2 regions of the Sphingomonas sp. BK481 genome follow, and region 2 is predicted to be linked to the other one. Evidence: riboswitches for the same ligand, from Rfam matches in the RefSeq annotation. Region 2 holds a riboswitch; the other holds the start of a gene.
The links. Region 2 has a riboswitch for cobalamin ahead of FHY04_RS04795 (TonB-dependent siderophore receptor). Riboswitches for the same ligand answer to the same signal wherever they lie in the genome.

Region 1 (15,316 bases), on a different contig from region 2:
GCCGGCCGCGCGCGCGGTCGAGCGGGTATAGGGGGTGATCGCCGGGCCGGCGTTCGCGGTCGGCATCGCGACGGCCCGATCGCAGGGAAGCCAGTGCGTCCAGTCCTCATAGCCCGCGCCCAGCGTCTGCTCGATCAGCAGGCCGCGGAACCCCGAACAGTCGAGGAACAGGTCGCCTTCGATGACGCGGTCGCCGGCCAGCGTGACGTGGCGGACATGGCCAGTCTCGCCGTCGAGCGCCACATCGACGACATCGCCTTCGACGCGCACGACACCGTCGCGCTCGGCGCGGCGGCGCAAGAAGCGTGCATAAAGCCCCGCGTCGAAATGATAGGCGTGCGCCATCTGCGACAGGACCGACGCCGGGTCGGGCGAGGGGGGCATGAACCGTCCCGCGCGCGCGGCGACCGCGCACAGCGAATAGGCCTCGATATCCTCGACGATCCCGGCGGCGCGACGGCGACGCCAATATTGGTGGAAGCGCACACCCTCGATATCGAAACCGAAGCCGCCAAAGGGATGCAGATAGCGCTCGCCAGGCGCACCCCAGTCGACGAACTCGATCCCGAGCTTGAAGCTCCCCGCGGTCGCGGCGAGGAATTCGGCTTCGTCGATTCCCAGCATCGCGTTGAAGCCGCGGATCGGCGGGATCGTCGCTTCGCCGACGCCGACCGTGCCGATCGCGTCGGATTCGATTAGGGTGATGCTCGCCCCGGTCGGGATCAGCCGGGCAAGCGCGGCCGCCGCCATCCAGCCGGCCGTGCCGCCGCCGACGATGACGATGCGGCGGACGGGCGCGCCGATCGTCATGCGCGCGTCCGCAACGCGGCCATCGCCTGCGCATAAGGGGGAAGCGCGCGGACCTGCGCGATGACCCGCGCACGCTGCTCGGCCAGATGCCGCTCGATCGTCGCCAGCGGCACTATATCCGCACGCGCATCATAGCAGCGTGGCATGAGGCCCATCGCGTCGAACATTATTGCCCAATCCTCGTCCTCGAACGGTTCGTCGTCATACATCGGCAACCGCCCGCGCGCCGCGAACAGATCGTATTTGGCGGCCAGTGGTCCGGGTAGCGATGCTGCGCGGCGGTCGTCCCACAGCGCGCCGGCGCGACCGGCCACGGCATAATGCGCGATCAGGAAGTCGCGCGCGCCCTGTAACGCCCCGGCCGCAGTGCGGTTGAAGGCGGTGGCTTCGACGGGTGCCTGCGGTCCGGCGGGCCAGAGCTGGATCAACTGCGCGAGCGAGCGCAGCAACAGCGTCAGTGTGGTCGGGTGCAGTGGTTCGAGCAGGCCCGCCGCGGCGCCCAGCGCGACGCAATTGCCGCGCCATGCCTCGACCCGCCGCGCCGCGTGGAACGGCTTGCCGGTGCCCCCGATGCTGCACGTCAGTCGGACATCGGCGCCGTCGAGCGGCCAGGTTGCCGTCCAGCCCGCGTCCTGCGCATCGACCTGCGTATAGGGCGGGGGGGCGCCCTGTGCAGGCACCGTCTCGGCATGCATCCGGTCGCAGGGCAACCAGCCGGACCAGTCCTCGGACGCGGGGCTGGTACGGCTGGCGATGCGCGCGTCGGTTCCCGAACAGTCGAGGACGAGCCAGGGTTCGATCCTGGTACCGTCCGCAAGGGTCAGCCTCTCGACGATGCCGTTCGCTGCGATCTCGGCATCGACGAAGTCCGCGGACGCGCGTTCGGCCCCCGCTCGCAGCGCCGCCCCGCGCAACAGCGCTTCATAGGGCGCGACGGGCAGATGCAGCGCATGCGTGATCGGCGCCCCGGGTGCGAACCGGCCCGCCTGTGCGGCGACCGCGGACAGCGCATGATCGGCCAGCCGGACCGGGTGCCCCGCCGCGCGCAGCCGTCCGGCGAGCTGGTGAAACGCGATACCCTCGAGCGGCGCACCGGTCTCGCCATAGGACAGGAACGCCGCTGCGCCGTCGGCCCGCCAGCCACCGAACGCGATGCCCAGCGCATGGCCGCCGCCGGTCATCCGGACCAGCGTCGCCGCATCGAGACCGAGATCGGCATGGAAGCCCGCGAGCGCCGGCGGCACCGCGATTACCGGCGCGAAATCGCCCAGGCCATCGCCGCCGGTGCCGTCGTCGATCACCACCACGCGGTATGATTCGCGTGGCAAGCGTCTCGCCAGCGCCGCCGCGGCGATCCAGCCACACAGGTTCGCGCCCAGCACAGCGACCGTGGCTGTCACGCCGCAGCTCCGATCCGCGCAAGATAGTCCGCATGCGTCGGCATCCCCTCGGCGGTGCGGCGGCAGGCGTCGGCGACCGCCGCGACGCGCGCGCGCGCGTCCGCGACGGGTAGTGCGGCGACGAGGGGGTGGATGCGTTCGGGCATGATTCGCTGGCCATAATAGACCGCAAGCCAGCTTGCGGGCAGGAACATGCCCTCGCGATATTGTTCGACGATGCCCCGATCGCGAAAGGCGGCGATCTTCCCGGCCAGCGAGGGGGGCAGGTCCATCGTCCGCATGTGGCGCCAGAACGGCGTGTCGTCACGCTCAGTCGCGCAATAATGAAGAACCAGAAAGTCACGGACGCGATCATATTCCAGCGCCATCGCGCGGTTGAATTCCGCGGCATCCGCAGGGTCGAGCACGGCGTCGTTCGGAAACAGCTCGATCAGCTTGCCGATGGCAAGCTGGATCAGGTGGATGCTGGTCGATTCGAGCGGCTCGAGGAACCCGGCGGAAAGGCCGATCGCCACGCAATTGTCGATCCACTGGCGGTGCCGACGCCCGGTGCGGAATCGCAGCATCCGCGGCTCGGCCAGCGGCTCGCCCTTGAGCGTGTCGAGCAACACCGCGCGCGCGCGGTCCGGATCGGTGAAGCGGGTCGAGAAGACATGACCGTTCCCGGTGCGATGCTGCAGCGGGATCCGCCATTGCCAGCCGGCGTCGCGCGCGGTGGCGCGGGTATAGGGGACGAGGGGGCCGGTGTTCGCCGTCGGGACCGCCCAGGCCGCGTCGCAGGGCAGCCAGTGCGCCCAATCCTCGTGTCCCGCGTTCAGGGCGCCTTCGATCAGCAAGGCGCGGAACCCCGAACAGTCGACGAACAGATCGCCCTCGATCCGCTGTCCGTCCGCCAGGCGAAGCGCCGCGATCCCGCTCGGGCCCCGCTCGACGTGCTCGACGCGGCCCTCGATCCGCGTCACGCCGCGGGCTTCGGCATAGTCGCGCAGATACGCGGCATAGAGCCCGGCATCGAACTGATACGCATAGGAATAGGTCGACCCGACCGATCGCGGATCGTCGAGCGGCGGCGTGAACCGGCCGGCACGCGCGGCGACGATCGGGAGCGAGCAGGCGGCGAGCGCGGGCGTCTCATCCGGCTTGCCCCGGGTCGCGTGGAGCCAATGCTGATGGAATGGCAGTCCGTCGATGTCATGGCCGAAATCGCCGAACGGATGGATGTAGCTGTCGCCGATCCGACCCCAATCGCAGAACTCGATACCCAGCTTGAACGTCGCCTTGGTACGCCGGACGAAATCGGCTTCGTCGATACCCAGTCTTTGATTGAAGAATCGAATATGTGGCACCGTGGCCTCGCCGACACCGACGGTGCCGATCTCCTCGGACTCGACCAGCGTGATGTCGGCCAGCCGTGCCGCAGACAGTGTACCGGTCGTGAGGCCAAGCGTGGCTGCGGTCATCCAGCCTGCGGTACCGCCACCAACGATAACGATGCGTAGCCGAGCACGTTCGTCCAATTCCACCCCCCGGCTATGTTGCAATCATGCAACAAGCCTAGCAATTCACTAAAAAACCGTCCGATTCAGTCTAGGCCGAACTCATCCCTCTCGCTACCAAACATTGTAAGAAAAAAGCGCTTACAAATGATAGCGCTAACACAATGAGGGGATGCCGGGAGTCATGGCCAAGTTCGAGATCACACGCGCCGCGCGTCGCGGGAACCTCCTCAAAGGTGGTGCCTCCCTGCTTGCGCTGTGCCTGGCCGCCGCGCCAAACGGCGCTCTGGCTCAGCAAGCCGATGCCGCCGCCAGCCAGACTACGCAGACGCCGAACGCAGCAGTGCGTACCGCATCTTCTGATCGCGCTGCGGTGACTGTGGCCGGGGCGCCCCAGGCGGGCGCGGCACAGCCGTCCGCCAACGGGCAGGTGCCCTCGGGCGGCGCCGAAGTGACGCAGGCCGAGCAGTCGACCGCGACGCCGCAGGATGAGGCCGCCGATCAGGACATCGTCGTCACCGGCATCCGCCAGAGCCTGAAGAGTGCGCAGGCGATCAAGCGCAATTCCGAAGTCGTGGGCGATTCGATCTCGTCCGAAGACATCGGCGCGCTGCCCGACCGGTCGGTCACCGAAGCGCTGCAGCGCGTGCCTGGCGTGTCGATCAGCCGCTTCTCGGCCGGTGCCGATCCCGATCACTTCGCCACCGAAGGGTCGGGCGTCACCGTCCGCGGCCTCAGCTACACGCGCTCCGAGATCAACGGCCGCGATTCGTTCAGCGCGAACAACGGCCGCGGCCTGTCCTTCGCCGACGTGCCCGCCGAGCTGCTTGGCGGCGTCGACGTGTTCAAGAGCCCGTCCGCCGACATGATCGAAGGCGGCATCGGCGGATCGGTCAATCTGCGCACGCGCCTGCCGTTCGATTCCACCGGACTGGTACTGGGCGGGACGCTCGAGAACAACTACGGCGATTTCGTCAAGAAGTCGGCACCGACGGTCTCGGTGCTCGGCAGCAATCGCTGGGAAACCGGCATCGGCGACTTCGGCATCCTCGCCAGCTTCGTGCGCTCGCAGGTCCGCAGCCGCGCCGACAGCGTGCAGATCTCGAACTGGGGCGAGCGCGTGATCGGCGCCGACGGTTCGCTGTTGCAGCCGGTCGACGCGACCACCGGCGTGGTCAACACCGGCCGCACCGTCTACGTGCCCCGTGGCGCGGCGATCCGCAGCCAGGAATTCAACCGCACGCGCTACGGCTATTCGGCCGCCGGCCAGTGGCGCAGTCCCGACAAGTCGATGACCGCGACCGCGCAATTCCTGCGGACCGACTCGCGCGAGGCGTGGACCGAGAATTCGATCGAGGTCGCGACCGACAACGTGCTGGCGGCAGGCGACACGCAGCCTTTCCCCGGCACCAGCTTTGCCTATGACGACGATAACGTCTTCACCAGCGGGATCATCACCGGCCCGAACGGCTATCGCGCCGATCAGGATCCGGCGAACGGCGGCGATCAGCGCACGCCGAGCAACGGCCTGCAGAGCAACAACATCTCGCGCGGCAACCAGTCGCGCTTCCGCACCAACGACGCCAGCTTCAACCTGAAGTGGCAGGCGACGAACCGGCTCGGCATCAACCTGGACTACCAGCATGTCTGGTCGCAGGTGAAGGTCACCGACCTGACGGTCTGGGGCACGACCTTCCAGAATGCCGATATCCGGCTCGACGGGACCAACCCGGCCTATGTGAACTTCATCCCCGTGACGAACACGCCGAACAATTACCAGAACGCCGCGCACCCGAGCTATCTCGACGCGTATAACAACTTCTACCGTTCGGCGATGGACCATATCGAGGACAGCGAAGGCAACGAGGATGCTGCGCGCATCGACCTCGATTATTCCTTCCCGGAGGATAGCTGGCTGACCTCGGTCCGCGTCGGCTATCGCTTCGCCGATCGCCAGAATGAAGCGCGTTCGACCGGCTATAACTGGGGCGTGCTCAGCGAGATCTGGGGCGGCGGCAACAACCAGGACAATGCAGCGGCGCCGACCGGCCCAGGTGGCCCGGTCTGGTTCGATCGCCCGATCGATGGCAATCCCGTCACGCGTAATACGGGCAATCTCGGCCCGCAGCAGGCCTTCCTCTACGACAACTTCTTCCGCGGCAAGGCGAACGATTCGTCGAACGGCGGGCGCGTGTTCGTGCCAGGGTCGTTCCTCCAGGATTATGGCGCGGCGACGCAGGCGATCAGCCAGATCGCGCAGGAATGGCGCAACTTCACGAGCAACCTGTCGGGTGCCAATGGCTGGGTGCCGCTGGCAAGCCGTGCCGGTGTCGTCGCCGGGACGCCGTTCCTGCCCGGTGAGATCAACCCGGTCAGCGAGCGCAACAACGCGGTCTATGCGATGGCGCGATTTGGCAACGACCTGTCGAACGGCTGGAACCTGAGCGGCAATATCGGTGTGCGGTACACCAAGACGGATCGCGTCTCGTCGGGCTTCTTCGCCTTCCCGCAACAGTCGTTCAGCTGCGTCGCGCCGACCGACGGGCAGCCGGTCTCGCGGTTCTGCGCGTTGCCGCAAGCCGTACGCGATGCCGCGGCGGCGTTCCAGAACGGCAGCACGACGCCCAACGACGCCAAGCTGAGCTACGACTATTTCCTGCCGAGCTTCAACGTGAAGCTGGCGATGGGCGGTGGTCTTCAGTTCCGCGCGGCGTTCACCAAGAGCGTCGCTCCGCCGGATTTCGGGCTGACCCGGTCCTATTACAACATCAATCTGAACACGAGCGACCAGACGATCCTGTTCAACGGCGCGCCGGTTGCCACCTTCCAGGTCGGCAACCCGTTTCTGAAGCCGGTCCGTGCGGACAATTACGATGTGACCGCGGAATGGTATTTCTCGAACGTCGGCCAGCTCACGCTGTCGCTGTTCAAGAAGGACCTGTACGGCGTGCAGACCAACAGCCTGCAGCGTCAGAGCTTCACCAACAACGGCGCGACATTCGACGGGATCATCACGACCCCGCTGAACTCGACCGAAACGGGTCGCGTGAAGGGGTTCGAGGTCGGCTATCAGCAGACCTATGATTTCCTGCCGGGGTTCCTGAGCGGGTTCGGGCTCGCGGCCAATTTCACCTACGTGAAGTCGTCGGGCGTGTCGCAGCAGAATCTCGACTCCGACGATCCCAACGTCACCGCGGGGATCATCTCCAACGTCGACACCAGCGGGCTGCCGTTGCAGGGGTTGTCGAAATACCAGTTCAACTTCGCGCCCTTCTATCAGCGTAACGGGCTGGAGGTGCGCGCCGCGTATAACTGGCGGTCCAAGAACCTGCTGACGATCCGCGACGTGATCGTGCCGAATTCTCCGGTGTACGCGGAGAAATACGGGCAGCTCGACGCCTCGATCTTCTACGCGGTGACACCAGCGATCAAGATGGGGTTCCAGGGCGTCAACCTGACCAATTCGATCACGCGCACGTCATATGTGATCAACGATGATCTGCTGACGCGGCCGCGCAACTGGTTCATCGCGGATCGCCGCTTCACCTTCTCGATCCGCGCGTCGTTCAGATAAGCGCGAAAGGGTCTGCCGGTGCGGCCGACCCTTTCGATCCATTTCCCGTTCTCCCCCCTGGGCGCCGCGCGACAACCGCGGCGCCCTTTTTTTGTCCGGGCGTCAGGTGCGGTGCGGGGCGGCAGCAAGCGCGGCGGCGATCGCCATGTACATCGGTTTGGGCTTGAACGCGGCGTCATAGGGGCAGGGGCGGCGGCGGGCCTTGTCCTTGCGCGGCTCGAACCCCTCGATCCAGCTATAGCGGTCGGTCATTCCCCACAGCAGCACGTCGCGAAGCTGCGGATAGGCGAGCATCACGTCGAGATAGCCGCGCGTGAAATCGGCCACCACCTGGTCGCGAACCGTGAAATCGGCAGGGAGTGCGTTGTCGCGGACGTCGAGCTCGGTGATCACCAGCCCATAGCCCATCGCGGTGACCGCATCGAGGAAGCGGCGCCACTCGCCCTCGAGCCCGGCGATCGTCGCACGCGCGTCGATCCCCTGCGTGACCAGGTGAGACTGCACGCCCAGCGCATCGACCGGCACGCCGCGCGCCTTGAACCCTTCGAGCAGCTTCAGCACGCCGGCGCGGTGCGTGGCGTTGCCGGGTTCCCAGCTCATATAGTCGTTATAGACCAGCTGCGCGTGTGGCGCGACGCGGCGCGCTGTGTGGAAGGCGAGGTCCAGCGTTGCCTCGGGGCTGCCCAGCGCGCGTGACAAAGCGGTCTGGTACAGGCTCGCATCCTTGGGATCGACCGCCTCGTTGACGACGTCGTAACTGCGGATCCGTGTGCCATAGCGGCGGCATACCGTCGTGATATGGTCGACCAGCAGGCGTTTGGCGGCGCGCGCGGGGGTCGCGCCGAAATCATGCGTTTCTTCCCAGCGCGGCATCCATTTGGGCTGATGCCACAGCAGATTATGCCCGCGCACCGGCAGTGCGTTGGCGTCCGCCCAGGCCATCATCGCATCGAAGCGGGTGAAGTCGAAGGCGGTCGCGCTCGGTCGCAACGCCTGCCACTTCATCTCGTTTTCGGCGACGAGCAGACCACAGTCGCGCTTGAGCAGGTTGGCGTAGGCCGGGTTCGCGAACGAGCCGCGATCGGCACCCGGGGCACCCCATGCGAAACTCGATCCCACCCGCATCCCCTTGGCCGCGGCGATGCCGTGCAGGCCGGTCGGCGCAGGTGCGGCCGTCCCACGGGCGCCGGCCGATACGGCAAGACCCGTCAGCATCGCCAGCCCGGTGCGTCGCGTAATTTCCACAGCACATCCTCTCTTTTATGATAGCGCTAACGCTGGCGGTTTCTCCGCAACAGGTCAATCCCGAAGCCTCTGGTTTGATACGCAAACTGGATGGCCGAAGACGCAACGGTTCGGTGGCAAGCTGACCGGCCAGCTAGCTCGCCAGTGCGCGGCAGACCCGTGCCCGCTGTCGGGTCCTTGCCAGCTGCCGGCCGCGGGGCGCGCTAGAAGCCGACGCGAAGCGAGACGTAGACCGCGCGGGGACGGCCGAGGACCCATTGCTGGTTGTTGTAGGTGCTGATCGCATAGTCCCGGTCGAACAAATTGTAGCCGTGGATGTCGACCGCGAGCCGCGGCGTCACCGCATAGGAGAGCGTTGCATCGACCATGGTGTAGCTGGGGACGCGGAAGCTGTTCGCATTGTCCGAATAGCGTCGTCCGACGTAGCGCAGCCCGGCGCGCGCCTGGAGCGCGTGCGTCGCGTTCCAGCGCAGCCAGAGATTGGCGAGCGTCTCGGGTACGTCCGGCGGGGTATTGCCATCGAAGCGCGTGCCGCCGGAGACGAAGTCGTCGAACGTCGCGTCGAGTATGCTGCCGTTCGCATCGATCCCGACACCGTAAGGCAGATCGAGCGATACCGCAGCCTCGATACCCTTGGCCGATCGCTGGCCGACCTGCTCGACCGGGCTCGTCGGGGTCAGCTGTGCCAGCAGGCGCTTCTTGACGATGCGGTAGGCGGCGAGGGTGGCGGTGCCGCGACCGTCGAGGAACACCGCCTTGGCGCCAACCTCGACCTGGTCGCCAACCGCGTTGCTGAACTGCACCTGCCCGGTCGAATAGGTGGTCAGCGTCCCCAGCGGGTCCACGCCGGTGGCATATTGCGCATAGAGCGACACCGTCGGGATCGGCTGATAAACGCTCCCCACCCGCCAGGTCAGATTGTGCAGCCGCTTGTCGAGCGCGAACGTCTCGGTACTGACGCCGCCCGGATAGTCGATCGACCAGCGGCGGATCGTGTCGCGCTCGTAGCGCACGCCACCGACGATCGAGACCTGCGTGCCGAGCTTCAGCCGGTCCTCGGCAAAGACCGCATATTCGGTCGTGCGCGTGCGATAGCGCGGTGCGATGCCTTGCGTGTCGATGATCAGACCGGGATCGAACGCGAAGGGATCGACCTCCGAGACCTGCGGGTCAGACTCGAAATTGTGCGAATAGGTCAGTTTGATGAGGTTGACGTCGAAGCCCATGACAAGGTCGTTGCCGACGCCATCGGCGACGTCCGTCCTGAACGTCACGCTCCCCTGATCGCCCCACTGCGTCTGGTCGTGGACGATGCCGGTCATGTCGGTGAGCAGGATGCGGCCGGGCGTACCGGTATTGGCGCTGCCGTTGGCGCAGAACCCGTCTGCGGCGATCCAGCAATAGGTTTCGAGATTGAGCCAGGAGCGTTTGGAGGTGAGGCGATAGGCCTGGTTGTTGACGGTGACCGCATTGCTTGGCGTCCAGTCGACCTGCAGGCTGGTGCGGTTGTCGCGGTACCGGATGACGCCGTCGCGGGTGTTGTAGTTGCGTTCCCGGATGCGGTCGTCGAGCCGTCCGTCGATCAGCGGCGTGCCGAAATAGCGCATCGGCTTCTGGTCGCCAGAATCATTCCGCACGGTGACGACGAGCGTGTCGGTCGGCGCCCAGCGCAGCGTGCCCGACACGGCATGGCTGCGCGACTGGCCGCGATCGACATAGCCGTCCGATCGGCGATAGCTGCCGTCGATGCGGTAAGAGAGGCGCTCGGTGATCGGCCCCCCTGCGCCTGCCGCGAGATGGAAGCTGTCCTGCGAGCCATAGCCGATCTCGCCCTCCACGTGCGTCTGCTGCGTATCGGGTTTGCGCATCACGACATTCACCGCGCCGCCCAGTGCGCCCTGGCCGTAGAGCACCGAGGCCGGGCCGCTCAGGATGTCGATCCGCTCGACCATCCACGGATCGGTCGGAAAGGTGATCGTGCCGGCAGCCGGGAACAGCCTGATGCCGTCGATGAGCTGGAGCACGGATCCCTGACCGCTGAAGCCCCGCGCGGCGAGTGCGGTGCCGCCATTGCCGGGGTTGCCGGCGTTGCTGATGCCTGGTGCGCGGCTCGTCGCGTCGATCACGGACAGGTCGCCGCGCGCGCGGATCGTGGCGCCGTCGATGACCGAGAGCGTCGCGGGGGTCTCGAGCGGCGTGAGGCCCAGGCGGCTGCCGGTCGCATTCGGCGTGGTTAGCGTGTCCTGGGCATGCTGTCCGACGATCAGGATGTCCTTGGTATCGGGATCCGGCACGGACTGGGCGTGGACTTGTGCTGCGAAGACAGGCGACAGGATAGCCCCCGCGAGCGCGAGGCGAGACAATAGGAACGGCATTACGGTAATCCCCCGGGCGTCTGGCGAACCCGGCAGGGACCTCCCGCGAACGGCCGACATCCGCGCCAGCCGGACGCGATTGCGACCGGCACGCATGCCCGTGCGGTCCCCACCGCACACGTCGTCGCTCGACGGAGTACCGTGCCGCGGCCACCCCCTGGGCCAGGCAAGAGCGACCAGACGCCGGCAGGTCTCCTGGCTCACGGGTCATCACACGATGCACGGCCTTCCCAGGCCCTCATGACGAAACGTCTGGCCCAGTGGCTGCTCCTTCCTTTGCAGGAAGAAGCGAAATGCATCGCGCTCGCCGCTTACAGTTGCAGGGACAGCCTCGGCTTCAGGTGGCAAACCACCCTCACCGCGTTCCCTATTAAGCCCCTTTCGGGGCACCGACGCGATCATGCCGTCCTGTTCGGATCGAACAGGTCAGCGGCGCCGGTCTATCCCGGTCAGGATCGTTCGGCAATCGTCCGGCGAGCACGGCGATGGCGGCTCGATCGTCCTGCTCGATTGCTGTGATCCAGAAGCTCCGTTTGGCGCGATGCGCGTCCTCGATCAGGAGGCGGCGGTGCCGCACGCTCTGTGCGGGGATGCCACGCTGATGGCATGCAGGATTAAGGGATCGAGATGAAGAACGTGAAGAGCCGTCAGGCCGTGACGGCGATGCTGCTGGCTGCGGCATCGGCGGGTGCCATGATTCAGCCGGTCGCCGCGCAGACGGTGGCGCCGGCCGAGACGCAGGCGGAAACGCGCATGACGACCGCGGCGGCACCGTCCAGCGCCGGCAAGCCCGCGCTGGCGCAGGCCGGGGTTGCCGGCACCGTCGAAGCCAAGGGTGATTCAGCCAGTGCCGCCGCGCCTCAGATGACCCGCGACAATGGTGCGCCGATCGGAGAGAACCGCCACTCGAAGGCGGCGGGCGATCTTGGCCCCGTCCTGCTTGAGGACACGACGCTGATCGAGAAGCTCGCACGCTTCGACCGGGAGCGCGTGCCCGAGCGCGTCGTCCATGCCCGCGGAACCGGTGCCCACGGCGTGTTCACCGCGACCGCGGACATTTCGAGCATCACCGGTGCATCCTTGTTCATGCCCGGCAAGCAGACGCCGGTGTTCGTCCGCTTCTCGACCGTGATCCACCCCTCGGGCAGCCCCGAGGGCATGCGGGATCCGCGCGGCTTTGCGACCAAATTCTATACCGATCAGGGCAATTGGGATCTGGTCGGCAACAACCTGCCGATCTTCTTCATCCGCGACGCGATCCAGTTTCCGGACATGATCCACGCGCTCAAGCCCTCGCCGGTGACGAATAAGCAGGACCCCAATCGCTTCTTCGACTTCTTCTCGGCCACGCCCGAGGCGACCAACATGCTCGCGCATGTCTATTCGAACCTCGGTACGCCGGCATCCTACCGGACGATGGACGGCAACGGCGTCCATGCCTTCAAGCTGGTGAATGCCAAGGGCGAAACGGTGTTCGCCAAGTTCCGCTGGATTAGCCGCCAGGGCGTGCGCAACCTGAACGGGGCACAGGTGGCGACCGCGACCTGGAACTACCTGACCGACGATCTTTATGGCGAGATCGGCAAGGGCAACTTCCCCGTCTGGGACCTGATGGTGCAGACGATGTCGGCGTCGGCGTTTGCCAAGCTCGACTATAATCCCTTCGACGACACCAAGGAATGGCTGGGCGTGCCGTTCCGCAAGATCGGCGAGATGACGCTGAACAAGGTGCCGACCAACTTCTTCGACTATACCGAGCAGTCGGCGTTCGCGCCTGCCAACCTCGTGCCGGGGATCGAGGCTTCGCCGGACCGGATGCTGCAGGGGCGGCTGTTCTCCTATTCGGACACGCAGCGCTATCGCATCGGCGCCAATGCGATGCAGTTGCCCGTCAATCGTCCGCTCGCGAGCGTCGTCAACAATTATCAGGACGGCCAGCTCGACCACGCCAACCGCGCGTCCGACGTGAATTATTTCCCGGCGGCGACCGCGGCAAAGTCGACCGATGCCCGCTTCCGCGCCGCGCCTTATGGCATCGATGCGACCGTCGATGCGAAGCCGATCGCCAAGACCAACAACTTTGCCCAGGCGGGTGAATTCTACCGGGCGCTGAAGCCGCAGGACAAGGCAGATCTGGTGACCAACCTGGCGGGTGATCTCAATGTCGTGACGTCGGCGCGGACGAAGACGATCATGGTCAGCTACTTCTACCAGGCCGACAAGGACTTCGGCACGCGCCTGGCAACCGCGGTGAACGTGCCGATCGCCGACGTGTCGCGCGCGGTGGCGGACTATCGCGCCGCCAATCCGGGCCAGGGCGCCCGGTGATCCCGGGGCAGGAGGCGCGGCATGGCGCGCGCCTCCTGCCGTGGCAGACTTCAAGGAAACGAGACCGACGATGCTGACTTATCTTGCCGCGCTGCTCGCCGCGGCCGGTCCACAGGCCGCTGCGACCGAGCGACAGACGCCCCCTGTGGCTGCAGCCTTGCCATCACCCGAGCGTCGCCAGCAGCTGCTGTTCGAGGCGGCCCGGCTCGGCCGCACGGACATGATCGATCCGCTGCTCAACGCCGGCGCCGACATCAATGCCTATGACGAGCGCGGTTTCACGCCCCTGATCCTGGCGGCGTATAACGGACAGCTTGCTACGGTCGACGCGCTGATCGGCAAGGGCGCCGACGCTTGCCGTCCGGATCGCGACCAGGGCAACAGCGCGCAGATGGGTGTCGCGTTCAAGGGCGAGGATGCGATCGCGGCACGGCTGCTGAAGGCAGGGTGCGACGTGAACGCGCGCAATCATGCCGGGCAGACCGCGCTGATGATGGCATCGCTCTTCAATCGCCGGACGCAGGTCGATCTGTTGCTGGCGGCGGGTGCGGACCGGACGATCGAGGATGCGGCGGGACGATCGGCAGGTTCGGTCGCGGCCGGGCAGGGCAACGCCGCGATGGCGGAACGCGTCAAGCGCTGACGCAAGTCTTCGAGCGTCCCGGGTGCCGCAGCGGGCCGTGTCGCTGCCGTTCCGCATTGACGCGGCGCGGCATCCGGGGCCATCGCGTTGGCCATGACCAAGAGCAAGGGACGCACCGGCGCACACGCGCGCGCCAATATCCAGCCTGCGCCGACAGCCGCCGAGCTCGACGCAGTCAAGCGCGAGGCCGTCCAGATCGAGGGGCGGCTCGCCGGCCTCGCGGCCGGGCATCCGTCGGTGAAGATCTGGAAGGCCCGCCTCCGCGTCGCGCAGGCGGTGATCGCCCGCGCGCCGCGCGACTGAGACCTTCGCGTAGGTGGGGCCGGGTCTGGATCACGGCGCACTGATGATCACGATCACACCGTCAGCTCATGTCAGTCCCGGGATTTACTCCGACAAGTGAAGCCGATAGCCTGTGTCTAAAGACGTGGCTGGGAGAGTGACATGGGTTGGACGCGTCGCGGCGCGCTAGGCGCAGGGATTGCGCTGGGGGCGGTGCCGCCATTCGCCTTGGCGGCGGCGGATGCACCCTCGGCGGCGACCCCCTTTCCGCTGTCGCAGGTGCGGTTGCGGCCGTCGATCTTCCTGACATCGGTGCAGGCGAACCAGCGCTATCTGCTGTCGCTCGATGCGAACCGTCTGCTGCACAATTTCCATGCCGGGGCAGGGTTGCCGACCAAGGGCGAAGTCTATGGCGGATGGGAGTCGCGCGGGATCGCCGGGCATTCGCTCGGTCATTATCTCAGCGCACTGTCGCTGGTCTATGCGCAGACGGGGGATCAGCAATTCCGTGACCGCGCGGCCTATATCGTCGCCGAACTCAAGGCGATCCAGCGGAAGCAGGGGGATGGCTATGCCGGCGGGACGACCGTCGAGCGTGACGGCAAGACCGTCGATGGCAAGGTCGTGTACGAGGAACTGCGCAAGCGGGAGATCCGGTCGACCGGGTTCAGCCTGAACGAAGGATGGGTGCCGCTGTACACCTATCACAAGGTCATGGCGGGCGTGCTCGACGCGCACCGGCATGCCGGGCTTGCCGATGGTCTGGCCGTGGCGATCGGGCTCGGGAGCTATCTCGGCACGATCCTGGAGGGACTGAACGACGTCCAGGTGCAGGACATCCTGCGGACCGAGCATGGCGGGCTGACCGAATCCTTTGCCGAGCTGTACACGCGAACCGGCAATCGCCGCTGGCTGACGCTTGCCGAACGGTTGCGGCATCACGCGATCGTCGACCCGCTCAGGGACGCGCGCGACGACCTCGCGGGGCACCACGCCAACACGCAGATCCCGAAGATCGTGGGGGAGGCGCGGCTGCATGAGCTGACCGGCGATACCGACCATGCCAGGGTCGCGCGGTCGTTCTGGACGATCGTGACGCGCGACCATAGCTATGTCATCGGCGGCAATTCGGACCACGAGCATTTCGGTGAGCCGCGCAAGCT
Region 2 (15,316 bases):
CTCGAACCGCGTGTCGCGATCCTCGAACCAGGCGACCGGCGTTTCGAAATCGCGCGGATTGGCCAGCCCGTTCGCGCCGATTGGACCTAGATCGGGCAGACGGAACAGGGCGCCATGGTTTTCCGCGACATAGCCCGTTGCTTGCCCATCGGGTAGCAAAGCCCGGAAACGAACACCGCGCGGGATGAGCGCGATCTGGCCGGGCGCGACCATGATCCGCCCGAGCTCGGTCAGAAGTTCGAGCCGCCCCGCCTGGGGGATGAAGAGCAGTTCGCCATCGGCATCGACAAAGACCCGCGCGGTCATGTCGCGGTTGGCGGCATAGAGGTGGACCGCGACGCCCTCCAGATCCGCAGGATCGCGGGTGGCGAGCATCGTCGTCATGCCGTCGATCAGGTCGGTTCCCGCTGGCGGCGGCGCGCTCGGGTCCCAGCGCAGCCGATTGGGCGCCAGCGGACCGTCCTGCGCGTCCGCCGCGAAACGTGCGGCGCCGTCATATCGTACATAGGGCGGATGTTCGGCGGTGGGACGCATGCGGTACAGCCAGCTCCGCCGGTTCTCGTGACGCGGTGCGGTGAAGGCCGTGCCTGACAGCTGCTCGGTGTACAGCCCGAAGGGCGGTCGCTGTGGCGCATTGCGCCCGACGGGTAGCGCGCCTGCGACGGCCTCGGTCGCGACATGGTTGCCGAAACCCGAAATATAGCCGGTGGCGGCCGGGTCGTTGGCCATCGTAACACTCTCCTCGCGCACCCCTGTTCGACGTGCCGCGGGGGCCGGGGGTTTCGCTCAGAACGATGGCCCCCGACCAATATGGTGTCAACTGTTACCAGTTTGTGCCGCTTTCGCCTCCTGCCGGAAGCGGTGGAGCAGGGGTTCGGTATAGCCGTTCGGCTGATCAAGCCCTTCGAAGACGAGCGCGCGCGCGGCGCGATAGGCCAGGCTGGTCGCTTCGTGCCCGACCATCGGCCGATAGTGCGGATCGGAAGCATTCTGCGCATCGACCTTGGCCGCCATCTTCACGAAGGCGGCATCGACCTCGGCGGGTGTTGCGATGCCGTGGAGCATCCAGTTCGCCATATGTTGCGAGCTGATCCGCAGGGTCGCGCGATCTTCCATCAGGCCGATGTCATGAATGTCCGGCACCTTCGAGCAGCCGACGCCCTGGTCGATCCAGCGCACGACATAGCCGAGAATGCCCTGCGCATTGTTCTCGAGCTCGTCGCGGATCTCGTCGGGGGACCAGTTATGGCCGTGTGCGAGCGGGATCGTAAGCAGCTTCTCGAGCGGCGTGACGGGCTCGCTCTGTCGTGCCGCCTGCCGCGCGAAGACGTCGACGCGGTGGTAATGCGTCGCGTGGAGCGTCGCCGCGGTGGGTGAGGGGACCCAGGCGGTGTTGGCGCCGGTCATCGGGTGGGCGATCTTCTGGTCGAGCATGTCGGCCATGCGATCGGGCGCGGCCCACATGCCTTTACCGATCTGCGCGTGACCGCTGAGGCCACAGGCGAGGCCGATCTGGACATTGCGATCCTCATAGGCAGCGATCCAGGCGCTGGCCTTCATCTCGCTCTTGCGGATCATCGGTCCGGCGCGCATCGCGGTGTGCATCTCGTCGCCCGTGCGATCGAGGAAGCCCGTGTTGATAAACACGATGCGGTCCTTCACCGCGGCAATACAGGCGGCCAGATTGGCCGAGGTGCGGCGTTCCTCGTCCATTACGCCGACCTTGATCGTGTGGCGGTCGAGGCCGAGCAAATCCTCGACCGCGTCGAACAGCCTATTGGTGAAGCCCGCTTCGTCGGGGCCGTGCATCTTCGGCTTGACGATGTAGATCGAACCCTGGCGGCTGTTCCGGAAGCGACCGGTGCCGTTCAGATCGTGCAGCGCGATCAGCGCGGTCACGATCCCGTCGAGAATGCCCTCGGGCGCTTCCGTCCCATCGGGCAGATGCATTGCGGGCGTGGTCATCAGATGGCCGACATTGCGGACGAACAACAGGCTTCGTCCCGGCAGGACGATTTCGGACCCGTCCTGCGCGGTGTAGCGCCGGTCGTCCTCCAGCAACCGGGTCAGCGTCTGGCCTCCCTTGTCGAACTGCGCCTCCAGATCGCCCTTCATCAGGCCCAGCCAATTGATATAGGCAGCGACCTTGTCGTCGGCATCGACCGCTGCGACTGAATCCTCGAGATCGACGATCGTCGTCAGCGCGGATTCGAGCCGGACGTCGGCGAGTCCGGCAGGATCGGATGCGCCGATCGGATGGTCGCGATCGATGACAAGTTCGATGTGTAGGCCATTGTGGCGCAACAGGATCGTGCTGCCGGCATGGCCGCGGAGCTGATCCGGTTGTGCCAGCACGGGCGTGCTGCCGTCCCAATCGGTCCATGAGCCCGACGCAAGCGGCACGCTGGAATCAAGGAACGCCTTGGCCCAAGCGATCACCTGCGCACCGCGGTCCGGATCATAACCCCGACCCGACGGCGTTCCGGGGATTACGTCGGTGCCGTAGAGCGCGTCGTACAGGCTGCCCCAGCGTGCGTTTGCGGCGTTGAGGACGAACCGGGCATTGAGGATGGGCACGACGAGTTGCGGGCCTGCCAGCCGTGCCACCTCGTCATCGACGCGAGTCGAGGTCGCCACGAACGGCGTAGGCGCCTCAGCGAGATAACCGATCTCGTGAAGGAAGCGCGCCTGCGCGTCCGGATCGACGGGGCGGCCGCCAAATGCGTCGTACCAGGCGTCGATCTTCGCCTGCAGCGCATCGCGGCGAGCAAGCAGATCGCGATTTTCGGGTGCGAAGCGGGCGTAGATGTCGGCCATTCCGGACCAGAAGGCGGACGGGTCGACTCCCGTGCCGGGCAGCGCCTGGTCATCGAGGAACCGTGCCAGCGGTGCGGCTACACGCAGCCCCGCCTTGTCGATCATGCCGTCTGACGTCGCGGTCATCGTTCTCTCCCTATCTGACGATCATCCTATACGACCGCCAGGCTGTTCGGTAGACGATCAAGTGTTGAAGCTGTCGATCACCGGGGGAATGAATGGATCCGGATGCCGCCTTGTTCGTCGACGTCGTCGCGGCCGGAAGCCTGAGCGGAGCTGCCCGCTTGCGCGGCATCTCTCCGGCGATGGTATCGAAACGGATCGTCCGGCTAGAGACGCGGCTCGGAGTGCGGCTGCTCAATCGTACGACACGGCGGCTCGAGCCGACGGCGCGAGGCGAGCGGTATCACGCGGACATGGTCGCGATCCTTGCCGCGATCCGGGAGGCCGAGGGGCGGGTCGGCGACCGGGCCGCCGGGCCGAGCGGTCCGCTCCGCGTCAGTGCGCCGACGTCGTTCGGGCGCTTGCATATCGCACCTCGGCTCAAGCCCTTTCTCGATGCGCATCCCGACATCGCGCTCGAACTAAATCTGTCAGACGGTTTTTCGGACCTGCTCGGCGAAGGGATCGACCTCGCGATCCGGATCGCGCCGACGGTCGAACCGGGTTTTGACGCGCACCGGCTGGGCGACAGCCGCCGGGTCCTGTGTGCCGCACCCGCCTATCTCGAGACGGCGGGCATTCCTGGCAGCGCGGCGGCGCTGGGTGATCATCGCCTGCTCGCGGCGCGCGGCCAAATGCCGTGGCGGCTGACGGGGCCTGACGGCGATTTCACGATCGATGCCGCGAGCCACGTCCGCACGAATTCGAGCGAGGTCGTGAGAGAGCTCGCGCTGTCGGGCGTGGGGATCGCGCTGCGGTCGCTGTGGGACGTCAGCAGCGATCTGGCGGCGGGGCGGCTCGTTCGCGTCCTGCCGGCAATCGAGGGGAGCGCGGATGTCGGGATCTTCGCGCTGCACCCGCGCGGCGCAGTGCCGTCGTCGGTTGTTGCACTGCTCGACTATTTGCGGACGCTGTGGACACCGTCACCGCCCTGGGCCGGCTGATCGAGCGCGCTGGTCACCGCGTCGATCCGGCGGAGCATCGCCGTGAACGCGGCGACTTCGGCCGGATCGAACTGCGCAAAGATCCGCGCCTCGAGATCGCGCGCCTTTGGCGCGACGGCAGCATAGAGCGTGCGACCCGCATCGCTGAGCATCAACAGGTGCGAGCGACGGTCGCTGGCATTGGCGCGCCGTTCGAGAAGCCCGCGCTCGACCAGCGCGATCGCCGCGCGGCTTACCGTAACCTTGTCCATCCGCGTACGATGACCGATTTCCGCCTGCGTGATGCCGCCGGTTTCGGCAATGACGGCGACCAGCCGCCATTCGGGGATCGAGAGGCCGAACAGCGATTCATAGCTGCGCGCGATCGTGTCGCTGACGAGGTTCGACGTGAACGACAGCCGGAACGGGATGAAGTCGTCGAGCAGCAGCGGGCGGTCGGATGAAGCGGTCATGGCACGGGATAGTATCAGTTGACACGATCTGCGCAAACGCGCAGTTGGTATCCAACGATACTATAAAGCTTTGAGAGGCTGTCGCATCATGGAGCATATGGACGTCAACCCAATGGGGTTGGATGGTTTCGAGTTCTGCGAGTTCACATCGCCCGAACCGGCGGCGATGGGCAAACAGTTCGAGCAATTGGGTTTCGTGCCCGCGTCCCGGCATCCGACCAAGGCAGTGACCCGGTACAAGCAGGGTCGCATCAACCTTTTGCTCAACGCTGAACCGACGGGGCAGGCCGCGACGTTCCGCGCCGACCATGGTCCTTCGGCGAACGGCATGGCGTTCCGTGTTGCCGATGCCAAGGCGGCCTTCGACGCTGCGCTGGCACGCGGTGCGAAGGCGGCCGATGCGTCGCTGGGGGCGCTGGGCGACGAGAGCTACGCGCTGGAGGGGATCGGCGGATCGTTGCTCTATCTCGTCGACCGTCATGGCGGCGCGGGCAGCCTGTACGATGCCTGGGATCAGATCCCGGGCGCGGCGGAGGCCGAGGCCGAGAATTCCGTTGGTCTCGATCTGCTCGACCATCTCACGCACAACGTAAAGCGCGGCCAGATGCGGACCTGGTCGACCTTTTACGGCCAGATCTTCGGGTTCGAAGAGCAGAAATATTTCGACATCAAGGGCAAGGCGACGGGCCTGTTCAGCCAGGCGATGATCGCGCCCGATCGCGCGATCCGGATTCCGCTGAACGAGAGCCAGGACGACCACAGCCAGATCGAGGAGTTCATCCGAGATTACAACGGCGAAGGCATCCAGCATCTCGCGCTAACCACCGACGATATCTACACGACCGTCGAGAAACTGCGGGCTCGCGGCGTCCGGCTGCAGGACACGATCGAGACCTATTACGAACTGGTCGACAAGCGCGTGCCGAACCATGGCGAGGATCTCCAGCGGCTGCGGCGCAACCGGATCCTGCTCGACGGCAATGTCGGTGAGGAGGGGCTGCTGCTCCAGATCTTCACCGAACCGCTGTTCGGGCCGATCTTTTTCGAGGTCATCCAGCGCAAGGGCAATGAGGGGTTCGGCAACGGCAACTTTCAGGCGCTGTACGAATCGATCGAACTCGACCAGATTCGGCGTGGGGTGATCACGGTCGACGCGTGAAGACGTGATGACGGACATGCAGGGCCAGCCGGGCGACGACAGTGCCGTGAGCGATGCGCCGTCGTCGGTGCGGCTGTTCGCCACGCCGGCCGGTATTGCGCTCGGGTCGATCGAGGCGATCGCACCCGGCCAGTCGCGAGGCTATGTCGTGCAGATGCGCGCGGGGCGGTTCCACGGTTTTGCGGTTCGGCGCGGTGACGGCGTCGTCGGCTATGTCGATCGCTGCCCGCACGCCGGACTGCCACTAGCGCGCGCCCTCGACGACTATCTGAGCCCGAATGGCGACCTGATCGTCTGTGGGTGGCATTCCGCACTGTTCAGAATCGACGATGGCCACTGCGTCGGCGGCCCATGCGCGGGGCAAGCGCTTGCGGTCTGGCCGATCACGGTCGTAGACGGCGTGATCACGACGCTCGGTGCGCCGGCTGCGGTCCCTGACCCACGCTAAACGCCGGGTGAGAACGGTAATGAGAACAGCCCGGCAAACCACGGGATAATACGGTAAGGAGAGTTTCGTGACGCCAGATTTCGACTTCGCGCTGGGCGAAGCCGCGGACATGATCCGCGACACGACGCAGCGCTTCGCGAAGGAGAAGATCGCTCCGCTGGCCGCGAAGATCGATGCGGACGACTGGTTTCCCCGCGAGCTCTGGCCGGCGATGGGCGAGCTGGGGCTTCACGGTATCACCGTCGAGGAAGAGTATGGCGGGCTCGGGCTCGGCTATCTCGAGCATGTCGTCGCGGTTGAGGAAGTATCGCGCGCATCGGCGTCGATCGGCCTGAGCTATGGCGCGCACTCGAACCTTTGCGTCAATCAGATCCGCCGCTGGGGCAATGCCGAGCAGAAGGCAAAATATCTGCCCAAGCTGGTGTCGGGCGAGCATGTCGGAAGCTTGGCGATGTCCGAGGCCGGGGCGGGATCCGACGTCGTGTCGATGAAGTTGAAGGCGGTGAAGACCGAGAGTGGCTATGTGCTGAACGGCACCAAGTTCTGGATCACCAACGCGGCCTATGCCGATACGCTCGTCGTCTATGCGAAGACGGGGGAGGGATCGAAGGGGATCACCGCCTTCCTGATCGAGAAGGACATGCCGGGATTCGCGATCGGGCAGAAGATCGACAAGATGGGCATGCGGGGATCCCCGACCGCCGAGCTTGTCTTCACCGATTGCCACGTGCCGTTCGACGCGGTGATGGGCCCGGAGAATGGCGGCGTCGGCGTGCTGATGTCGGGCCTCGACTATGAGCGCGCGGTGCTCGCGGGCATTCAGCTCGGCATCATGCAGGCCTGTCTCGACGTGGTCATCCCCTATGTCCGCGAACGCAGGCAGTTCGGGACCGCGATCGGGCAGTTCCAGCTGATCCAGGCGAAGGTCGCGGACATGTATGTCGCGTTGAGTTCTGCACGTGCCTATGTCTATGCCGTCGCGCGGTCCTGCGATGCGGGCAAGACGACGCGGTTCGACGCGGCGGGCGCGATCCTGCTGGCGAGCGAGAGCGCGGTGAAGGTCTCGCTGGAATCGATCCAGGCTCTGGGTGGCGCGGGCTATACCAAGGACTGGCCGGTCGAGCGCTTCATGCGCGACGCCAAGCTGCTCGATATCGGCGCGGGGACGAACGAGATTCGCCGGATGCTGATCGGACGCGAACTGATCGGTGCCGCGCCCAAGGTGATGCAATGAGCGTGCTGATCAGGTCGCGGCGGGGTGAACGGTGAGCGGTCCCGTCCTCGATACGAAGCTGTCGGTCGACGCGGAGACGTTCCAGGCGAATGCGGCGCACAACCTCGCGCTCGCCCAGCGCCTGCGCGACGACGTTGCGCGCGTCGCGCTCGGCGGAGACGCCCGGTCGCGCGACCGGCACGTTGCGCGTGGCAAGCTGCTGCCGCGCGACCGGGTCGAGCGCTTGCTCGATCCGGGTTCGCCGTTCCTCGAGATCGGCCAGCTCGTCGCCAATGGGCTGTATGACGATGCGGTGCCCGGCGCGGGGGTGATTGCGGGGATCGGCCGCGTTGCCGGTCGGCAGTGCATGATCCTGTGCAACGATGCGACGGTGAAGGGGGGGACCTATTTTCCGCTGACCGTCAAGAAACACCTGCGAGCGCAGGAAATCGCACAGGAAAATCGGCTGCCCTGCATCTATCTCGTCGATAGTGGTGGGGCGAACCTGCCCCATCAGGCGGAGGTATTTCCCGATCGCGAGCATTTCGGCCGGATCTTCTACAACCAGGCGCAGATGTCGGCGTTGGGGATACCGCAGATCGCGTGTGTGATGGGGAGCTGCACTGCGGGCGGCGCCTATGTCCCGGCCATGTCCGACGAGACGATCATCGTCCGCGGGCAGGGCACGATCTTCCTCGCTGGGCCGCCGCTGGTCAAGGCGGCGACGGGCGAGGTGATTTCCGCGGAGGACCTCGGCGGCGCGGACACGCATGGACGGCGGTCGGGCGTCGTCGATCATGTCGCGGAATCGGACGACCACGCGCTGACGATCGTTCGCGACATCGTCTCGACCTTGCCGCCACAGGTCCCTGTCACGGTGAACCGGCAACCGGCGCGCGCCCCGAAATACGACGCTGAGGGGCTTTACGGTGTCGTGCCGTCCGATGTGCGCGCACCCTATGACGTGCACGAGGTGATCGCACGGCTGGTCGATGGCAGCGAATTCCATGCGTTCAAGGCGCTTTATGGTACATCGCTGGTGTGCGGGTTCGCGCATATCCACGGGATCCCCGTCGCGATCCTCGCCAACAACGGCGTCCTGTTCAGCGAAAGCGCTCAGAAGGGGGCGCATTTCATCGAGCTCGCCTGCCAGCGCAAGGTACCGCTCCTGTTCCTCCAGAACATCTCGGGGTTCATGGTCGGCGGGAAGTATGAGGCAGAAGGCATTGCCAAACATGGTGCAAAGCTCGTGACGGCAGTCGCGACCGCGACCGTGCCGAAGATCACGGTGCTGATCGGCGGCAGTTTCGGCGCCGGCAATTACGGCATGTGCGGACGCGCCTATTCGCCGCGCTTCCTGTTCAGCTGGCCGAACAGCCGGATCAGCGTGATGGGCGGCGAACAGGCGGCCTCGGTCCTCGCCACCGTTCACCGCGACGCGGACGACTGGACGGCGGAGGAAGCCGAAGCGTTCAAGGCGCCGGTTCGTCAGAAATATGAGGACGAGGGGAATCCCTGGTACGCGACCGCGCGCCTGTGGGACGACGGGATCATCGATCCCGCGCAGACCCGTGACGTGCTCGGCCTCGCGCTCGCCGCGACGCTCAACGCTCCAATCGCCGAACGCCCCGCGTTCGGTGTGTTCAGGATGTAAGCCGATGATCCTGCTATCGTTGCTGCTGGCCGCGGGTCAGGTCACTCCGGTCCAACCGATCGTCAAGGGCACCGGCTTGCCGCCAGCCGTGGTGACGGAGGAGGCCGGCGTCATGGTGCCGATCGACGCGATGTTGGCCGCGCTGGCCACCCGCGATGGCCAGGCACTGCTCCCACAGGTGCGCCCCGAGGGGGGGGCTACGGCCGTGGAAGAAAAGGCCGACGGCACGCGCATCATCCGCCGGACCGCCTGGTCCGACTTCGCCGCCGGTCTGAAGCCCGGGCCGGAGCGATATGCGGAACGCCTGACGGATCCCGCCGTGGATATCGATGGCGATATCGCGATGGTATGGTCGCCCTATGTCTTCACCATCGACGGCCGGGTGGCGCATTGCGGGACCGACCATTTCGACATGGTGCGCGACGCGGGCCGGTGGAAGATCCTCAACATCACCTGGTCCAAGCGGACCACTGGATGCCCCGCGCAATGATCGAATCACTGCTTATCGCAAACCGCGGCGAGATCGCCTGCCGCATTATACGCACAGCTCGGGCATTGGGAATCCGCACGATCGCGGTCTATTCCGATGCCGATGCGGGCGCGCTGCATGTCCGGCACGCTGACGAGGCGGTGCATATCGGTGCGAGCCCGGCGCGCGAGAGCTATCTGGTCGGAGAACGGATCATCGCCGCCGCGCTCGCCACCGGCGCTGAGGCAATTCATCCGGGGTACGGGTTCCTGTCCGAGAATGCGGACTTCGCGCAGGCCGTGCTCGACGCAGGGATCCTGTGGGTAGGCCCCGATCCCGACAGCATCCGCACGATGGGGCTGAAGGATGCCGCGAAGCAGCGGATGATGGCGGCCGGCGTTCCGGTGACACCGGGCTATCTGGGGGAGGACCAGTCGCCCGATCGGCTCCAACGCGAGGCGGATGCCATCGGCTACCCCGTCCTGATCAAGGCCGTTGCGGGCGGCGGCGGCAAGGGTATGCGCCGCGTCGATGCGTCCGCCGACTTTGCCGACGCGCTCGCTTCGTGCCAGCGCGAAGCCTCCGCGTCGTTCGGTAATACCGACGTGCTGATCGAGAAATATATTCTGTCGCCGCGGCATATCGAGGTGCAGGTGTTCGGCGATCGGCAAGGCAACGTCGTCCATTTGTTCGAACGTGACTGTTCGTTGCAGCGCCGGCATCAGAAGGTGATCGAGGAGGCTCCGGCCCCCGGCATGGATGATGCGACGCGCGCGGCGATCTGCGCGGCGGCGGTGCGCGCGGCACAGGCCGTGAACTATATTGGCGCGGGTACGATCGAGTTCATCGCCGATGCGAGCGAAGGCCTGCGCGCCGATCGGATCTGGTTCATGGAAATGAACACCCGGTTGCAGGTCGAGCATCCCGTCACCGAGGAAATCACCGGACAGGATCTGGTCGAATGGCAGCTGCGGATTGCCAGCGGCGAGGCGTTGCCGCTGCAGCAGCATGATCTTGCGATCCGCGGCTGGGCGATCGAGGCGCGGCTCTATGCGGAGGATCCCACCAAGGGGTTCCTGCCGTCGATCGGGCGGCTCGAGGCGTTCGATTTGGGTGATGCGACGCGGGTCGATACGGGTGTCGAACAGGGGGCGGACATCTCGCCCTATTACGACCCGATGATCGCCAAGGTGATTGCCTGGGGCGACACGCGTGAAGCCGCGCGTGAGACGTTGGCGGAGGCGCTGGACAAGGCGGTCGTCTGGCCGGTCCGGTCGAATGCGGGGTTTCTCGTCCAGGCACTCGATCACCCGGATTTCGTCGCCGCAACGCTAGATACCGGGCTGATTGCGCGCGAGGGGGCGGCGCTGATGCCCCCGGCGCAGCCCAGCGAGGAAGCACTGATCGACGCCGCGCGTACGCTCGTACGCGCCGAGCCGATGGCGGGTTTTCGTCTCAACGCGGCCCCTTTGAAGGCCGCGCGGTTCCTGCTCGACGACGACGCGGTGACGATCGATCTCGACGGTCGCGGCATCGATGCACCGGTCGATGCCACCCTCGTTTCCGATGCCGGGCAGACCTGGCAGTTGCGGCCTTGGCGTGCGTCTGGCGCGGCGATGGGGGCGGCAGCGGACGGCGCTATCTTGTCACCGATGCCGGGACGGATCATCGCGGTCGACGTGGCGGCCGGGGACCGTGTCGCAAAGGGGCAGAAGCTCGTGACGCTGGAGGCGATGAAGATGGAGCATTCGCTCGTCGCGCCGTTCGACGGGACGGTTGCCGAACTGACCGCGATCGAAGGCGGGCAGGTGAGCGATGGCATGGTGCTCGCGCGTATCGAGAAGGATGACTGATGGCCGGCCGCTATTTCGACCGATGGGCAGTCGGCGACCGGATCGTCCATGAGATCCGCCGCACCGTCACGGAGACGGACAACCTCCTGTTTTCGACGATGACGCACAATCCGCAGCCGCTGCACCTCGATGCGGAGGCGGCGAAGGCGAGTGAATTCGGCCAGATCCTCGTCAACGGCACCTTCACCTTCGCGCTGATGGTCGGCCTGTCGGTCAGCGACACGACGCTCGGGACGCTCGTCGCCAATCTCGGTTACGACAAGCTCGTGCATCCGAAACCCGTCTTCATCGGCGACACGATGCGCGCCGAGACCGAGGTCGCCGAGCTTAAGCCCAGCCGGTCACGCCCGAACGCCGGGATCGTCACATTCATGCACCAGCTGATCAACCAGCGTGACGAGATCGTCTGTCAGTGCCTCCGCTCGGCACTGCTGCTGCGGACGCCGGCATGAGGTTGCGCTCGCTGCTGTTCGTGCCCGCAGACCGGCCCGAGCGTTTTGCGAAGGCCGCGGCGAGCGGGGCGGATGCCATCATCCTCGATCTGGAGGACTCGGTCGCGCTGTCCCGCAAGGCCGTTGCCCGCGAGGCGGTCCGGGCCACGTTGCAGGACCACACCGACGTCGTGCGGATGGTGCGGATCAATCCCGTCGACTCCGGGTGGCTGGACGACGATCTCGCTGCCGCGAGGGACGCCGATGCGATCATGCTGCCCAAGGCGACGGGACCCGCGACCGTCCTCGCGCTGGTCGAGGCTTATGGCGATGACTGTCCGCCGATCCTGCCAATCGCGACCGAAGTGCCCGCCGCGATCTTCACACTGGGCGAATATGCGCGGGTCAACGACCGGTTATGTGGCCTGACCTGGGGCGCAGAGGACCTGCCCGCGGCGATCGGCGCGGCGACCAGTCGTGAGGACGACGGGTCCTATACCGAACCCTATAAGCTCGTCCGATCGCTGCTGCTGTTCGGCGCGCATGCGGCGGACGTCGCGGCGATCGAGACGGTCTATCCTGCAATCGCGGACATTTACGGGCTGGCAGCCTATGCCGCGCGCGGCAGCCGTGACGGCTTTACCGGCATGATGGCGATTCATCCGTCGCAAGTCGCCACGATCAACGCCGCGTTCACGCCGGATGCGGCGACCGTTGCACATGCGCACGCCGTCGTCGCTGCGTTTGCAGCGGCTCCCGAGGCGGGCGCGCTGCAGCTTGATGGGCGGATGATCGATGCGCCGCACTTACGTCAGGCGCGGGCGATCCTCGCGCGACTCTAGGCCCATTGGCGGCAGGAATTTTCTGCGCTACCGTCGCCCTGCGAAACCGGTGAAGGCCGGGGTCGCAGATCGCGTCGGTGCCCCTCGGGGCTTCAAAGGGAATGCGGTGCGGGAGGCGGTCCTCCTCATGCCGCGGCTGTCCCTGCAACTGTAAGCGGTGAGTGCGGTGCGCATGTCCCTTCATCATGGGGGGGCGACCACTAGGCCTGAGCGTAAGCGCAGGGCTCGGGAAGGTCGCGTACCGGGCGTCGACCCGTGAGCCAGGAGACCTGCCGGCGCTCGGTCGCTCTTGCCATGGTCCAGGGGATGACCGCGGCACGGTACTCCGTCTGAGCGACGAACCATGCGGCGGGGGCCGCATCGGCGCGCGTGGCGGGTGCGGTTCGGCGTACACCCCAAGCGTTGCGCCGGCTGTCCGTGGCATCGGACGGCAGGCCCCGGCCGGTCGCTCGTGACGCCGGGGGTATCGTTTCATGACCAGAGTTTTCGTTTCGCTTGCGGCGCTCGCGACCGCCACGGCCTTTGCATCGCCGACCGCGGCCGAGCCCGATCCGGTTACTGCGGCGACGGGCGAGGCGGCAGCGGGCGCCGCCGAGCTGGTGATCACCGCATCGCGATCGGGGGACGCGGTTCCCGCCGATCAGCTCGGAGCGTCGGTGACGGTGCTCGACGCCGCCACGCTCGACCAGCGGCAGACCCGGATCGTGTCCGACGTGCTGCGCGACGTCCCCGGACTGGCGGTCAGCCGGACCGGCGCGGTCGGGGGGACGACGCAGGTCCGGATCCGCGGATCGGAGGGCAATCACGTGCTCGTGCTGATCGACGGGATCGAAGTGTCCGATCCCTATCAGGGCGAATATGACTTCGGCACGCTGATTGCCGACGAGGCGGCACGGGTCGAGGTGCTGCGCGGCCAGCAATCGGCGCTGTACGGGTCCGACGCGATCGGCGGCGTCATTCAGTATCTCACGCTCAGCGGCGCGGAAGCCCCGGGCGTATCGCTGCGGGCCGAGGGGGGATCGTTCGGCACGTTTTCGGGCGGCGCGCGGGTCGCAGGCGTATCGGGCAATCTGGATTACGCGCTGTCGAGCTCGACCTACCTCACCGACGGCACGCCGACCGCACGGGGCGGATCGCGCGACATCGGCGCGAAGAGCGTCGGCGCGACGGGCAAGCTCAGCTGGTCGCCGATCGACACGCTGAAGGTCACGGGCGTCGCGCGCTACAGCTATACCGACGCCGACAGCAACGACACCGCGTTGAGCGGCCCGCAGTTCGGCACGATCGTCGATACGCCCGGCGCGCGGAGCACGGTCGAGGCCTATTACGGGCTGGTTCGCGCCGAACTCGCGCTGGCGGATGGCCGCTGGACGAATGCGCTCAGCGGCCAGTTTGCCGATACGACACGCCGGGCGCTGGCCGACGATGCCTTGAGCTTTGGCAACAAGGGACGACGGTACAAGGGATCGTTCGAAAGCGCCTTCCGGTTCGGCACCGATCGCATCCGGCATCGGCTGACCGCCGCAGTCGATGTCGAGCGTGAGGAATTCCAGACGCTTAGTCAGGTCCCTTCGGAGTTCGTCTTCACAGGGCGGCGGCACACCGACAATGTCGGGATCGTCGGACAGTATGACGTCGTGATCGACGACGCGCTCGCGATCGGCGGTTCGGTGCGGCGCGACGAGAATAACCGGTTCGACGACACCACCACCTACCGCGCGCAGGCGAGCTATCGCTTTGCGACCGGAACGCGGGTGCGCGGCGCCTACGGGACGGGCGTGAAGAACCCCGGCTACTTCGATCTCTTCGGCTATTCGGACGGTCGTTATATCGGCAACCCCAACCTCAAGCCGGAAAAGTCAAAGGGGTGGGAAGCCGGGGTCGAACAGGCTTTCGGGGGGGATCGTGCGACGATCGGCGCGACCTATTTCGACAGTCGGCTGACGAACGAGATCTTTACCACCTATCCCGCCCCCGACTTCGTCGCGACGCCCGGCAACCGCGATACGCGATCGACGCAGCACGGCGTCGAGGTGTTTGCCACAGCGCAGCCGATTGCGCAGTTGCGCTTCGACCTCGCCTATACCTATCTGAAGGCGCGCGAGGACGGGGGCGTGGAGATCCGGCGCCCCAGCCATATCGGCAGCATCAACATGACTGCGTTCAGTCGCGACGAGCGCGCCTCGGCAACGCTCACCGTCCGGTATAATGGCCGGCAGCAGGACGATGCCTATACCGATCCGAGCTATGTCCCTGTCCGCGTCTCGCTCCAGGAATATGTCCTCGTCAACCTGAACGCGGCGTACAAGCTGACGTCCCGGCTATCGGTCTTCGGTCGGGTCGAAAACCTCTTCGACGAGCGGTACGAGGAGGTGTTCAGCTATGTCGGTCAGGGGCGCGGTGCCTATGCCGGCGTGAAGGCAGCATTCTGATGCGGAGCGAGGCGGAGCACACGGCGCGGATGGCCAAGAAGAAGGTCGTCCAGGACAAGATCGTCGCGGCCAAGACGATCGAAAAGGGCCTGCTTATGGTCCACACCGGACCGGGCAAGGGCAAGACCACCGCGGCGCTCGGCATGGCGGTGCGGATGATGGGGCATGGGCGAAAGGTCGGGATCGTACAGTTCGTCAAGGGTGCGATGACGACCGGCGAGAAGGTCATCTTCGACGCCTTTCCCGATCTGGTCGAATTCAAGCCGATGGGCGAGGGCTTTACCTGGGATACGCAGGATCGGGCCCGCGATATCGCGGTGGCGCGCGAAGGGTGGGACGAGGTCCGCCGGATGATCGCCGACCCCAGCTATGCGATGGTCGTCGCCGACGAGATCAACATCGTCCTGCGCTACGACTATCTGCCACTCGGTGAGGTACTT

Region 1: another riboswitch for cobalamin. It lies ahead of FHY04_RS15105 (TonB-dependent siderophore receptor); the one in region 2 lies ahead of FHY04_RS04795 (TonB-dependent siderophore receptor).

The regions. Positions count from the first base shown of each region.
Region 1 covers NZ_JACIAP010000008.1:8,365-23,680, forward strand. The annotation lists gene FHY04_RS15080 (tryptophan halogenase family protein) at 1-810, opposite strand, end outside; gene FHY04_RS15085 (tryptophan 7-halogenase) at 807-2,210, opposite strand; gene FHY04_RS15090 (tryptophan halogenase family protein) at 2,207-3,727, opposite strand; gene FHY04_RS15095 (TonB-dependent receptor) at 3,891-7,280, shown strand; gene FHY04_RS15100 (endo-1,4-beta-xylanase) at 7,383-8,525, opposite strand; gene FHY04_RS15105 (TonB-dependent siderophore receptor) at 8,729-10,900, opposite strand; cobalamin riboswitch at 11,068-11,309, opposite strand; gene FHY04_RS15110 (catalase) at 11,528-13,228, shown strand; gene FHY04_RS15115 (ankyrin repeat domain-containing protein) at 13,299-13,871, shown strand; gene FHY04_RS15120 (hypothetical protein) at 13,965-14,174, shown strand; gene FHY04_RS15125 (glycoside hydrolase family 127 protein) at 14,316-15,316, shown strand, end outside.
Region 2 covers NZ_JACIAP010000002.1:185,984-201,299, reverse strand. The annotation lists gene hmgA (homogentisate 1,2-dioxygenase) at 1-729, opposite strand, end outside; gene FHY04_RS04850 (malate synthase G) at 817-2,943, opposite strand; gene FHY04_RS04845 (LysR family transcriptional regulator) at 3,036-3,923, shown strand; gene FHY04_RS04840 (MarR family winged helix-turn-helix transcriptional regulator) at 3,878-4,375, opposite strand; gene hppD (4-hydroxyphenylpyruvate dioxygenase) at 4,464-5,534, shown strand; gene FHY04_RS04830 (Rieske (2Fe-2S) protein) at 5,551-5,982, shown strand; gene FHY04_RS04825 (isovaleryl-CoA dehydrogenase) at 6,050-7,216, shown strand; gene FHY04_RS04820 (carboxyl transferase domain-containing protein) at 7,248-8,849, shown strand; gene FHY04_RS04815 (hypothetical protein) at 8,854-9,339, shown strand; gene FHY04_RS04810 (biotin carboxylase N-terminal domain-containing protein) at 9,336-11,171, shown strand; gene FHY04_RS04805 (MaoC family dehydratase) at 11,171-11,623, shown strand; gene FHY04_RS04800 (CoA ester lyase) at 11,620-12,444, shown strand; cobalamin riboswitch at 12,503-12,736, shown strand; gene FHY04_RS04795 (TonB-dependent siderophore receptor) at 12,918-14,876, shown strand; gene cobO (cob(I)yrinic acid a,c-diamide adenosyltransferase) at 14,876-15,316, shown strand, end outside.